DNA from 2 places in the Streptomyces sp. NPDC059788 genome. Region 2 is predicted to be linked to the other one. Evidence: riboswitches for the same ligand, from Rfam matches in the RefSeq annotation. Region 2 holds a riboswitch; the other holds the start of a gene.
The links. A riboswitch is a leader RNA that binds a small molecule or an ion and turns the genes downstream of it on or off. The one in region 2 is predicted to bind cyclic di-AMP.
Positions count from the first base shown of each region.

Region 1: linked by a shared signal. The riboswitch ahead of ACFV57_RS41835 (transglycosylase family protein) and the one ahead of ACFV57_RS22275 (M23 family metallopeptidase) in region 2 are both predicted to bind cyclic di-AMP.

Region 1 is NZ_JBHWHY010000092.1:4,266-11,120, reverse strand. It holds gene ACFV57_RS41845 (cytochrome P450) at 1-807, shown strand, start outside; gene ACFV57_RS41840 (transglycosylase family protein) at 1,010-2,008, shown strand; cyclic di-AMP (ydaO/yuaA leader) riboswitch at 2,270-2,440, shown strand; gene ACFV57_RS41835 (transglycosylase family protein) at 2,442-3,149, shown strand; gene eno (phosphopyruvate hydratase) at 3,571-4,851, shown strand; gene ACFV57_RS41825 (septum formation initiator family protein) at 4,989-5,438, shown strand; gene ACFV57_RS41820 (DUF501 domain-containing protein) at 5,549-6,112, shown strand; gene ACFV57_RS41815 (exopolyphosphatase) at 6,109-6,855, shown strand, end outside.
Region 2 is NZ_JBHWHY010000025.1:10,479-17,333, reverse strand. It holds gene ACFV57_RS22290 (DNA topoisomerase (ATP-hydrolyzing) subunit A) at 1-863, opposite strand, end outside; gene ACFV57_RS22285 (M16 family metallopeptidase) at 1,112-2,449, shown strand; gene ACFV57_RS22280 (M16 family metallopeptidase) at 2,470-3,837, shown strand; cyclic di-AMP (ydaO/yuaA leader) riboswitch at 4,086-4,240, shown strand; gene ACFV57_RS22275 (M23 family metallopeptidase) at 4,254-5,051, shown strand; gene ACFV57_RS22270 (GntR family transcriptional regulator) at 5,275-5,967, shown strand; gene ACFV57_RS22265 (HPr family phosphocarrier protein) at 6,259-6,540, opposite strand; gene ACFV57_RS22260 (GNAT family N-acetyltransferase) at 6,852-6,855, shown strand, end outside.

The sequences.
Region 1 (6,855 bases), on a different contig from region 2:
CCCATCTACGCCATCTGCGACCTGCTCGGCGTGCCGCGCGAGGACCAGGACGACTTCCGGGACTGGGCCGGGATGATGATCCGGCACGGCGGCGGGCCGCGCGGCGGTGTCGCCCGGTCGGTGAAGAAGATGCGCGGCTACCTCGCCGAGCTGATCCACCGCAAGCGCGAGACCCTCGGCGACGAGGGGGCCGACGACCTGATCTCCGGCCTGATCCGCGCCTCCGACCACGGCGAGCACCTGACCGAGAACGAGGCCGCCGCCATGGCCTTCATCCTCCTCTTCGCCGGTTTCGAGACCACCGTCAACCTCGTCGGCAACGGCGTGTACCAGCTGCTGCGCCACCCCGACCAGCGGGAACTGCTCCAGAAGGCCGCCGCAGAGGGCGACGAGGAGCTGCTCGCCACCGGCGTGGAGGAGCTGCTGCGCTACGACGGCCCGGTCGAGCTGGCCACCTGGCGCTTCGCCACCCGGGATCTGACCCTCGGCGGGCAGCGGATCGCCGAGGGCGACCCGGTCCTGGTCGTGCTGGCCGCCGCCGACCGCGACCCGCAGCGCTTCTCCGGCCCCGACGTACTGGACCTGTCCCGCCGCGACAACCAGCACCTCGGATACGGCCACGGCATCCACTACTGCCTGGGCGCGCCGCTGGCCCGTCTCGAAGGACAGACCGCGATAGCGACCCTGCTGACCCGCCTCCCGGACCTCCGGCTCGGCGCGGAACCGGACGAGCTGCGCTGGCGCGGCGGGCTGATCATGCGCGGGCTGCGGGCCCTGCCGGTGGAGTTCACGCCCGTACGCGGGTGACCTCAAGGCCGTCCGTACCTCACGTCACATCAGGCCGTGACCTGAGCGTGATCTCCGCTACACCGGCTTGTGACGGGCGGGCGGCACCGCTACCTTCATCCGTTTGAAAGGCCGGGGCGGGCGGCGTGGTGGCGAACAGGCCACGCGACCGACGGTTTCGGCCTCTCGACGACAACTCAACCGCCGCTCGAAAGGCAACGCCATGCGATCCGGGAACGGCCGTCACCGACGCCCCCGACAGGCTCCGGCCATCTTCGTCACGGCGGGAGTCGCCGGCGGCGCCCTCGCCATGCCCCTGCTCGCCGCGAGCAGCGCCGACGCCGCCGACACCGCCACCTGGGACCGTGTCGCGCAGTGCGAGAGCAGCGGCGTGTGGAGCGCCAACGCCGGCAACGGGTTCTACGGCGGGCTGCAGCTGACCCAGGAGATGTGGGACCGCCACGGCGGCCCGTCGTACGCCTCGCGCCCCGACCTGGCCAGCCGCTCGCAGCAGATAGCCGTCGCCGAATCGATCCTGGCCGCGCGCGGCCCCGACGCGTGGCCGAGCTGCGCGGTGAACGCGGGACTCAAGCAGGGCGGCAGCGGGCCGGACGTCGACCCGGGCGGCACGCCGACGCCGACCCCGGCGCCCGGCCGCTCCACGCCGTCCCCGTCCCCCTCGTCCCCGTCCTCCCCTTCTTCTCCGTCGCCCTCCTCCGGGCCGTCGGACCCGTCCGGGACGCCGGAGCCCGGCGGCACGGCCACCCCGAAGCCGAAGCCGTCGCCCACCGACCCGGCGGGCAAGCCGGACCCGTCCCGTACGCCGGACCCGTCCGGTACGGGCGGCACGCAGGAACCGTCGCGGCCCGCCGACCCGGCCACGCCGGGCGACGGCGCCTCCACGACCCCCACCGCGCCCCCGTCCCAGGGCAAGCACCGCGGTGAGCCCGGCGACGCGGGGCGGCCCGGCACGGGCGCCGGTGAGGCGGGCGACGCGGGCCGGTCCGGCGGGGGGCACCCCTCGCGGGGCGGGGACGCGCACCGTACGGACCCGGGCGCGCCGGGCGACTACACCGTGCGGCCCGGTGACAACCTGTCAGCGATCGCCGAGGACCGCGGGGTCTCCGGGGGCTGGCCGGCGCTCTACGAGGCCAACAAAGGCGTCATCGGGGGCGATCCGGACCTTATCCACCCTGGTCAGCGGCTCGACCTCGACCACTGATCGAGGTATTTCGTGGGGATTTGCCCGCTTTGGTGAAAGTGAGACATGGATCTCGTTCGTGGGCGTCCCGTCCGTCCCGTCCGTTGTTTCCAAACCTGCGACGACCTGCGGAAATGTGATGATCCTGTGATGTCTGGGGGCCAACTGGCCTCAGATGTAGGGGTTTGAACCAGCGGGGTGTTCGTGTTTACCGTCTTCATCGCTCGCCAAAGCGGGCCCTTCGACCACACGCCGAATCCTGCCGGTGGCCGAAGGACACACGACGCGAGAGCGCCGAAGGCAGGAGCGGGGGACCCAAGGTAAGCGCCGGCCCCGCCCGCGAAAGCGGGTCCAACCGGCTTGGGGTGAAGCCATGTGTGAAGCACACACGGCCGGGCAACTCACATGGCCCGAACCCGACAGCTCACCTCGCAGGCGTCGGTGAGGAACAACCATGCTGAACTCCAAGGGCAAGCACCGTCGTCCCTCCAAGGCCGTCCGCGTCGCCACGCTGGCGGGCGTCGCCGGTGCCGCTGTGGCCGTCCCGCTGATGGGCGCCACCTCTGCCTCCGCCGCGGGCAACAACTGGGACGCCGTCGCCCAGTGCGAGTCCGGTGGCAACTGGTCGATCAACACCGGTAACGGCTACTACGGTGGCCTGCAGTTCACGAACTCCAGCTGGGCCGCCGCCGGCGGTACCCAGTACGCCCCGCGCGCCGACATGGCCAGCAAGAGCCAGCAGATCGCCGCGGCCGAGCGCCTGCTCGCCATCCAGGGCCCGGGTGCCTGGACCTGCGCCGGCGGCCACCTCGGCCAGGGCAACGCGAACGCCAAGGCCGACGGCGGCTCCTCGCAGGGCGGCAGCTCGCACAAGTCGCACAAGTCCTACAAGTCGGAGCGCTCCTACTCCGCCCCGCAGGGCACCTCGCGCTCCGAGGCCCGCAAGCAGGGCGAGGACCTGGCCCGCAAGACCCCGGCCCCCCAGAAGAAGTCGACCCCGAAGTCGAACCCGGAGGGCAACTACACCGTCAAGTCCGGTGACACCCTCGCCAAGATCGCCGCTTCCCACGGCAAGAACTGGAAGTCGGTCTACGCGAACAACAAGTCCGTCATCGGCGGCAACCCCAACCTGATCTTCCCGGGTCAGAAGCTGGCCGTCTGAGCCCGCTGAAACCCTGACGGACCCCGGGTGACCGCGGCGATCCGTACGTACGGCGGTACGTACGGGCAGCCCGGCTCCCCGGGGCCCGCTCGTCCCGGGAATCCGCTCTTCCCGTGAGACCGCCCCGCCACGGCGCCTGTCCCCCGCACGCGCCGCGGCGGGGCTTCTCCCTTTCCCCCGTGTTCCCCCCGTGTTTCCCCCGCGGACCGCCCGGCCACCGGGCCCCGGCTCCGCCCGCCGCCCCCACTCGCCCACTCGCCCACTCGCCCACTTCCCCGTACAGCGAACAAGCGCCCGCACCTCATGTGAACAGGGCCTTTGCGGGTGTATTCGTCCCATGGGCCGGGCTGGCGGCAAGCGGAACCCCCGGAGGCCGTTAGGCTCGTGCTGCAGAACTCCAGACACCCATGAAGGAGACAACGTGCCGTCCATCGACGTCGTCGTAGCTCGCGAGATTCTCGACTCGCGAGGCAATCCCACGGTCGAGGTCGAGGTCGGCCTCGACGACGGCAGCACCGGCCGTGCCGCCGTCCCGTCCGGCGCCTCGACCGGCGCCTTCGAGGCCGTCGAGCTGCGCGACGGTGACCCGGCCCGCTACCAGGGCAAGGGCGTGGAGAAGGCCGTCCTCGCGGTCATCGAGCAGATCGGCCCGGAGCTCGTCGGCTACGACGCCACCGAGCAGCGCCTGATCGACCAGGCCATGTTCGACCTGGACGCCACCGACAACAAGGGCTCGCTCGGCGCCAACGCCATCCTCGGCGTCTCCCTGGCCGTCGCGCACGCCGCCTCCGAGGCCAGCGACCTGCCGCTGTTCCGCTACCTCGGCGGCCCGAACGCCCACGTGCTGCCGGTCCCGATGATGAACATCCTGAACGGCGGCTCGCACGCCGACTCCAACGTGGACATCCAGGAATTCATGATCGCCCCGATCGGCGCGGAGTCCTTCTCCGAGGCGCTGCGCTGGGGCGCCGAGGTCTACCACACCCTCAAGAAGGTCCTCAAGAGCAAGGGCCTGGCCACCGGCCTGGGCGACGAGGGCGGCTTCGCCCCCAACCTCGGCTCCAACCGCGAGGCCCTGGACCTGATCCTCGAAGCGATCAAGGAAGCCGGTTACACCCCCGGCCAGGACATCGCGCTCGCGCTGGACGTCGCCGCCTCCGAGTTCTACAAGGACGGCGGCTACGAGTTCGAGGGCCAGCAGCGCACCGCCGAGCAGATGACCTCGTACTACGAGGAGCTCGTCGACGCCTACCCGCTGGTCTCCATCGAGGACCCGCTGTTCGAGGACGACTGGGCCGGCTGGAACGTCATCACCGAGCGCCTGGGCGGCAAGGTGCAGCTCGTCGGCGACGACCTGTTCGTCACCAACCCCGAGCGCCTGGCCCGCGGCATCGAGGAGAACTCGGCCAACGCCCTGCTCGTCAAGGTCAACCAGATCGGCTCGCTGACCGAGACCCTGGACGCCGTCGAGCTGGCCCAGCGCAACGGCTTCAAGTGCATGATGTCGCACCGCTCCGGCGAGACCGAGGACGTCACCATCGCCGACCTGGCCGTCGCCACCAACTGCGGCCAGATCAAGACCGGCGCCCCGGCCCGCTCCGAGCGCGTCGCCAAGTACAACCAGCTCCTGCGCATCGAGGAGATCCTCGACGACGCGGCCGTGTACGCGGGCCGCAGCGCCTTCCCGCGCTTCAAGGGCTAGCAGCACCCCGCGGGGCCGCGAACGGCCCCGGCAGTCGTGAATACGTACGTCCCCGGCGGCGGTCCCGTACCGTTGCCGGGGACGTACGTGCTGCGGGGCCGCGCCGGCCCGGGCCCGGTGACTGAAGGGGAGGCGACGTGTCCGCGGAACGGTTCTCCACCGCGACCCGGCTCAAGGCACTCGGCGAACAGGCCGCCGCCCGCGTCCAGCGGGCCCGCCCGGCCCGGCGGGGCCGCCTGACCGGCCGCGCCGCGCTGCTCGCGCTGGTGCTGTGCTCCCTGGTCGTCGCCCTCGCGTACCCCACCCGCCAGTACATCTCCCAGCGCGCCGAGATCGCCGACCAGCGCCGCCAGGCCGACGATGCCGGGCTGCGGGCCGAAGAGCTGCGCGACGAGAAGGCCCGCTGGCAGGACCCGGAGTACGTACGGCAGCAGGCCCGGCAGCACCTGCACTACGTCAGGCCCGGCGAGACCGGCTACATCGTCCAGGACGGCTCCGGCGCCGGGAAGCAGCGCAAGGGACAGGCCGCCGCCGAACGCCCCTGGTACGACAACATCTGGAACGGCCTGGACTCCGCCGACAAGTAGCCTGTCCGGGGCGCGCGCCCGGCCCGGTCCCCCCCCATACGGCGCCCGCGCCACCTCCTCCTCCACCACCGCCACGACCGAAAGCACCCACGTCCGTGTCTGAACACCTCATGCCCCCGCCGCAGACCGAGCGCACCGAGCCCACCGATGCGGACATCGCGGCCTTCAAGGAACAGCTCGGCCGCCCGCCGCGCGGCCTGCGCGCCATCGCGCACCGCTGCCCCTGCGGCCAGCCGGACGTCGTCGAGACGGCCCCGCGCCTGGAGGACGGCACCCCCTTCCCGACGCTGTACTACCTCACCTGCCCGCGCGCGGCCTCCGCGATCGGCACGCTGGAGGCCAACGGCGTGATGAAGGAGATGACCGAGCGGCTGGGCCGGGACCCGGAGCTCGCCGCCGAGTACCGGGCGGCCCACGAGGACTACATCCGCCGCCGGGACGCCATCGAGGAACTGAAGAACTTCCCGAGCGCGGGCGGCATGCCCGACCGGGTCAAGTGCCTGCACGTCCTGGTCGGCCACTCGCTCGCGGCCGGCCCCGGCGTCAACCCGCTCGGCGACGAGGCGCTCGCGATGCTGCCGCAGTGGTGGCGCAAGGGCCCGTGCGTGGCGCCCTGCGCGGACACCGCGGACGGACCGGACACCACCGAGGGCGAAGGGGAGCGGACCGCATGAAGCGCGTAGCGGCCATCGACTGCGGCACCAACTCCATCCGCCTGCTCGTCGCCGACCTCGACCCGGCGACCGGCGAGCTGAAGGACCTCGACCGCCGGATGCAGATCGTGCGCCTGGGCCAGGGCGTGGACCGTACGGGGCGGCTCGCCCCCGAGGCCCTGGAGCGCACCTTCGCGGCCTGCCGCGAGTACGCCGCCGTGATCCGGGAGCTGGGCGCCGAAGCCGTCCGCTTCGTGGCCACGTCCGCCTCCCGCGACGCCGAGAACCGCGACGCGTTCGTACGCGGCGTGGTGGACATCCTGGGCGTCGAGCCCGAGGTGATCACCGGCGACCAGGAGGCCGAGTTCTCCTTCGTCGGCGCCACGAAGGAGCTGACGGGCCGCACCGACCTCGACACGCCCTATCTGGTCGTCGACATCGGCGGCGGCTCCACCGAGTTCGTCCTGGGAGCCGACGCCGTGCGCGCCGCCCGCTCCGTGGACATCGGCTGCGTACGGATGACCGAGCGCCACCTCGTACGGGACGGCGCGGTCCTCGCCGATCCGCCCGGCGAGGAGCGGATCGGGGCGATAAAGGCGGACATCGACCGCGCGCTGGACGAGGCCGCGGCGACCGTGCCCCTCGACGAGACCGCCACCCTGGTCGGCCTGGCCGGCTCGGTGACCACGATCGCCGCCATCGCCCTGGACCTCCGCGAGTACGACTCCGAGGCCATTCACCACTCCCGCGTCCCCCTCGCCAAG
Region 2 (6,855 bases):
TTGATCTTGGAGATGACCTTCTCGGGACCGACGGCGAACGGCAGTTCGGTGACGACCAGGCCCTTGCGGCGGGCGGTCACGTTCTCGACGGCGACCGTGGCGCGGATCTTGAACGTGCCGCGGCCGGACTCGTACGCGTCCCGGATGCCGCTCAGGCCCACGATCCGGCCGCCGGTCGGCAGGTCGGGTCCCGGCACGTACCTCATCAGCGTGTCGAGGTCCGCGTTCGGATGCTTGATCAGGTGGCGGGCGGCGGCGATGACCTCGCCGAGGTTGTGCGGCGGCATGTTCGTCGCCATGCCGACGGCGATGCCGGAGGCGCCGTTGACGAGCAGGTTCGGGTAGGCGGCCGGGAGGGCGACCGGCTCCTGCTCCTGGCCGTCGTAGTTCGGGGCGAAGTCGACCGTGTCCTCTTCGATCGACTCCGTCATCAGGGACGTGGCGGAGGCCATCCGGCATTCGGTGTACCGCATGGCGGCGGGCGGGTCGTCGTTGCCGAGCGAGCCGAAGTTGCCGTGGCCGTCCACCAGCGGCACGCGCATGGAGAAGGACTGCGCCATGCGCACCAGGGCGTCGTAGATGGACGCGTCGCCGTGCGGGTGGAGCTTGCCCATCACCTCGCCGACGACGCGGGCGCACTTGACGTAGCCGCGCTCGGGGCGCAGCCCCATCTCGTTCATCTGGTAGAGGATGCGGCGGTGTACGGGCTTGAGGCCGTCGCGGGCGTCCGGGAGGGCGCGGGAGTAGATGACCGAGTACGCGTACTCAAGGAAGGAGCCCTGCATCTCGTCGACGACGTCGATGTCGAGGATCCTCTCCTCGAAGTCGTCCGGCGGCGGGGTCTTCGTGCTACGGCGGGCCATCGCGGCTGCGGCTCCTTCGCTTGCGTCCTGCTGCTTGCCGATGCTGGATCAACGTTCGGGTCTTTCGCGGACCATTGTGGCCCGCCCCACTGACAACGCCGACCGCGACCCTCCCCGGGGCCCCGGACGAGGTGCATGCGAAGACCGCTCGTACGAGGCAGCGCGGGCGGGAACTTCGCCATAGCTCGGCGCGCTTGCATACAGTGACAGAACTTCCTCGCAAACGGATCGAAGGGACGTACATGCCCATGGGTCACACGGCCACAGAACAAGCCGGCTCCGGCGGCCTGACAGCGACCGAGCACCGGCTGGCCAACGGCCTGCGCGTGGTGCTCTCCGAAGATCACCTGACCCCGGTCGCCGCGGTCTGCCTCTGGTACGACGTCGGCTCGCGCCACGAGGTCAAGGGCCGCACGGGTCTGGCCCACCTCTTCGAGCACCTCATGTTCCAGGGCTCCGCCCAGGTCAAGGGCAACGGTCACTTCGAACTGGTCCAGGGCGCGGGCGGCTCCCTGAACGGCACCACCAGCTTCGAGCGCACCAACTACTTCGAGACCATGCCCGCCCACGAGCTGGAGCTCGCGCTGTGGCTGGAGGCCGACCGCATGGGCTCCCTGCTGACGGCGCTGGACGAGGAGTCCCTGGAGAACCAGCGCGACGTCGTCAAGAACGAGCGCCGGCAGCGCTACGACAACGTCCCCTACGGCACGGCCTTCGAGAAGCTGACGGCGATGGCCTACCCGGAGGGACACCCGTACCACCACACGCCCATCGGCTCGATGGCCGATTTGGACGCCGCCTCCCTGGAGGACGCGCGCGCCTTCTTCCGTACGTACTACGCGCCCAACAACGCGGTCCTGTCGGTCGTCGGCGACATCGACCCCGAGCAGACACTCGCCTGGGTGGAGAAGTACTTCGGCTCCATCCCCGGCCACGAGGGCAAGCAGCCGCCGCGCGACGGCTCCCTCCCGGACATCGTCGGCGAGCAGCTGCGCGAGGTCGTTGAGGAGGACGTGCCCTCCCGCGCCCTGATGGCGGCCTACCGCCTCCCGCAGGACGGCACCCGCGAGGCCGACGCGGCCGACCTGGCACTGACGGTGCTGGGCGGCGGCGAGTCCTCCCGCCTGTACAACCGGCTGGTGCGCCGGGACCGTACGGCCGTGGCGGCGGGCTTCGGCCTGCTGCGGCTGGCCGGCGCCCCCTCGCTCGGCTGGCTGGACGTCAAGACCTCCGGCGGCGTCGAGGTGCCGGAGATCGAGAGCGCCGTGGACGAGGAGCTGGCCCGCTTCGCCGAGGAGGGACCCAGCGCCGAGGAGATGGAGCGCGCGCAGGCACAGCTGGAGCGCGAGTGGCTGGACCGGCTCGCCACGGCCGCCGGCCGCGCCGACGAACTGTGCCGCTTCGCGGTCCTGTTCGGTGACCCGCAGCTCGCCCTGACGGCCGTGCAGCGCGTCCTGGACATCACCCCGCAGGAGGTGCAGGAGGTCGCCAAGGCCCGGCTGCGCCCCGACAACCGCGCGGTCCTCGTGTACGAGCCGACCGAGCCGACCGCCGCCGAGGACAACGACGAGGAGGCGGCCCAGTGAGCGACGCCGTCAGCAACCCGATGACCTTCCACCCGCAGCCGTCCGGCGGCGAGCCCAAGCCGTGGGCCTTCCCGGCCCCCGAGCGCGGGCAGCTCCCGAACGGCCTCACGGTCCTGCGCAGCCACCGTCCCGGCCAGCAGGTCGTCGCCGTCGAGATCGACATCGTCGCGCCGCTGGAGGCCGAGCCGGCCGGTCTGGACGGCGTCGCCACGATCATGGCGCGCGCCCTGTCCGAGGGCACCGACAAGCACGACGCCGAGCAGTTCGCCGCCGAGCTGGAGCGCTGCGGCGCCACCCTGGACGCGCACGCCGACCACCCCGGCGTCCGCGTCTCCCTGGAGGTCCCGGCCTCCCGGCTGGCCAAGGCGCTCGGCCTGCTCGCCGACGCCCTGCGCGCCCCGGCCTTCCCGGACGGCGAGGTCGAGCGCCTGGTGCGCAACCGCCTCGACGAGATCCCGCACGAGCTGGCCAACCCGGCCCGGCGCGCCGCGATGGCCCTGTCCAAGGAGCTGTTCCCGGCCGACTCCCGGATGTCGCGGCCGCGCCAGGGCAGCGAGGAGACCGTCGCCGGTATCGACGCGGCGGCCGTCCGTGCCTTCTACGAGGCCCATGTGCGCCCCGCCACGGCCACCGCCGTCGTCGTCGGCGACTTCACCGGCGTCGACCTGGACGCGGCCCTCGCGGAGACCCTCGGCGCCTGGACGGGTTCGCCCGCCGAGCCGGTGAAGGCCTCCCCGATCACCGCCGACGACACCGGCCGCGTCGTGATCGTCGACCGCCCCGGCGCCGTACAGACCCAGCTGCTGATCGGCCGCATCGGCGCCGACCGGCACGACCGCGTCTGGCCCGCCCAGGTGCTCGGCACGTACTGCCTGGGCGGCACCCTCACCTCCCGCCTGGACCGGGTGCTGCGCGAGGAGAAGGGCTACACCTACGGGGTGCGGTCCTTCGGTCAGGTGCTGCGCTCCTCGGCCGACGGCGACGGCGCCGCGATGCTCGCCATCAGCGGCTCGGTGGACACCGCCTCGACCGGCCCGGCGCTGGACGACCTGTGGAAGGTGCTGCGCACCCTCGTGGCGGAGGGCCTGACGGACGCCGAGCGCGACGTGGCCGTGCAGAACCTGGTCGGGGTCGCGCCCCTGAAGTACGAGACCGCCGCGGCCGTCGCGGGCACCCTCGCCGACCAGGTCGAGCAGCAGCTCCCGGACGACTACCAGGCCCGGCTGTACGAGCGGCTGGCGCAGACCGGCACGGTCGAGGCGACCGCCGCCGCCGTCAACGCCTTCCCGGTCGACCGGCTGGTGACGGTCCTGGTGGGCGACGCCGCCGAGATCGAGGAGCCCGTCAAGGCGCTCGGCATCGGCGAGGTGACGGTCGTCAAGGGCTGACGGAGCGTCGGCGGCGCGGGCCGCCGGGGGTCGGCGGACCGTGACCCGCTGAGGTGACGAGCCGTCACAAAAGGGATCCAGTGGTGCGTGCGCGCCACTGGATCTTCTTTATGTCCCAATTGTTGGGGGTGGTTGCGCGGTGCCCCTGTGGCGTACGTCATAAAACCCCGGTTCTGTTTGCCGTTCGAAAGTGGCCCCGTTTAGCGTCGATCCGGCTGTCCGCAGGATCACCGCCGCAACCGCGGCACGGGCAGTCATCGCCGAGTCCCCGTACGGCGCGAGCCAGGGGAGCCGGGGACCCATGTCCCTTGGGGTGAATCGGGCGCCTTCCCGGAGGTGCCCGTAGGAGACCTTCCTGCTCCGAACCCGTCAGCTAACCCGGTAGGCGAGAGGGAAGGAAAGGACACAGCCAGCCCATGGCGTTCACCCGTGCCACCGGGAAGCACCGTGGTCCGAGCCGCAGCGCGCGGACGACCCGTAACCTCGCCGGCATAGCCACGCTCGCCGCGTCCGGCGTCATCGCCTCCGTCGCCTCCCCGGCCCTGGCGGCCGGCAACGCGGACGACGCGGGCAACCACGACACCGGCCTCCACCACGCCGTCGTCCTCGGCGACGAGCTCGCCGAGCAGATCGAGGCGCAGGCCGACGCGCAGCAGGAGGCCGCCGAGGCCGCCGCCGCGCAGGCCAAGGCCGAGGCCGAGGCGCGTCAGCAGGCCGAGGAGTCCAGGCGCCAGGCCGAGGCGGAGGCGAAGAAGGAGCGGGAGGCCAAGGAGCGCGCCGCGCGCGAGGCCGAGCGCAAGCGCCTGCTGACCTACGTCGCGCCCGTCGACGGCTCCTACGTCTCCACCAGCTACAAGGCCTCCAGCGGCCTGTGGTCCTCCGGCAGCCACACCGGCGTCGACTTCCACGCCGCCTCCGGGACCACCGTCCACGCCGTGGGCTCCGGCACCGTCGTCGAGACCGGCTGGGGCGGCGCGTACGGGAACAACGTCGTGATCAAGATGAACGACGGCACCTACACCCAGTACGGCCACCTGTCGTCCATCAGCGTCTCGGTCGGCCAGACCGTCACCCCGGGCCAGCAGATCGCCCTGTCGGGCAGCACCGGCAACACCACCGGCCCGCACCTGCACTTCGAGGCCCGTACCTCCGCCGAGTACGGCTCGGACATCGACCCGGTCGCGTACCTGCGCTCGCACGGCGTGAACGTCTGACGCACACCCCGTCCCCCGTACGACGCCCCGGCCCTTACGGCCGGGGCGTCTGCGCATCCGGGGGCCGCTCCGCGTCGCCGCCCCGCGCACGCCTGGCCAAAAATATCCACGAATACGCCACGGCCGTCGGAAATTCCGTGCCCGTCGAATAGAGTCACGTCGAATGCCGCCGCCCGGTGGCATTTCCGGATGTTTCCAGGGGATTACGGCGGAGGCACGGACGATGCGAGGCCACATTTCCGCGCACGTGGTGTGCACGGCGATCCGCGACGACATCGTATCCGGCGCGCTCGCGCCGGGCAGCCGGCTGATCGAGGAGCTGCTGGCCCGCCGTTACGGGGTCTCCCGGGTCCCCGTGCGCGAGGCGCTGCGCACGCTGCAGTCCGAGGGCTTCGTCACCATCCGGCACCACGCGGGTGCCTGCGTGGCCGAGCCCACCGAGCGCGAGGCGGCCGACCTTTTGGACATCCGGGGGCTGCTGGAGCCGCTGGGCGCCGCGCGCGCCGCCACCCGGCGCACCGCGGGGCACCTGAAGGTGCTGCGCGGCGTCGTACGGCTGGGCCGGGAGCGGGCCCGGCACGGCCAGCGGTCCGAACTGCGCCAACTCGACGGGTGGTTCCACGAGACGCTCGCCCAGGCGTCCGGCAGCGCCAGCCTGGCGGCCCTGCTCACCCAGCTGCGGCGCAAGATCGACTGGATGTACGCGGTCGAACTGCCGGCCCGCGACGAGCGGTCGTGGGAGGAGCACGGGGCGGTGCTGGACGCGGTGAGCCGCGGGGACGCCGAGCGGGCCCGCGCCCTGATGGCGGCGCACATCGAGCGCTCGCGCCCGGCGTACCGGCTGCGCCCGGTGGTCCCCGGCCCGGCGGTGAGGGATTCGAAACAGACCGTAAACACGGCGCACGACCAGAATTAACGGGGGCGCCGTATACAAGCGGTGGGCGGATTCAGTGAAATGCGATGGAAAGCGGCGGGGGAGCGGCGGGAAGCGTCGCGCGTGCCGAGAATGCGGGGAGCGGCGCGGGAATGCGGCGGCGGAGCGCTGTGAATTGTCCGGCCGCGCTGAATTGTCCGGCCGCGCCGGCGAAGTTCCTGCTTTCCGGCAGGTCCGCCCATTCTGCCGGCGGGCACAAAAATGCGGCCCCGCCCGGCGCCGGAATCCCGGTCACCGCGGCGGAGCCGCGAGCACACTGACCCGCGCGGCGGTTCAGACGGTCTCCGGGAGCTCCTCAAGGCCCTCGGCGACCAGCTTCGCGAGGCGGTCGAGCGCGGCGTCGGCGCCCTCGGCGTCGGAGGCCAGCACGATCTCCTCGCCGCCCTGGGCGCCCAGGCCCAGCACGGCCAGCATGGAGGCCGCGTTGACCGGGTTGCCGTCGGCCTTGGCGATCGTCACGGGCACCCCGGCGGCGGTGGCCGCACGGACGAAGATCGAGGCGGGGCGGGCGTGCAGACCCTCGGCCCAACCGACATTGACGCGGCGCTCAGCCATGGTGTTGCCCTTCAAGTCGTAACGGTTGTCTAGACCAGTGTCTCATGGTGCCGGGAGTGCTCCGGCAGGCCGCGACGGCCTCGGCGACGGCCTCGGCGACGGCCCCGCGCGACGGCCCCGCGCGACGGCCCCGCGCGACGGCCCCGCGCGACGGCGCCCCGAGCCGGCCGTCGGCACGCTACCCGCAGGTCACGGCCGCGCGGCCGGACCGTCCGCCATCCGGGACCCGGCGATCACGTCCCAGCCTGCCCCGGCCCGTACGGCCACGCACACCGAGCCGGTTGTCGGTGGCGGGTCGTACGCTGTCCCCCATGC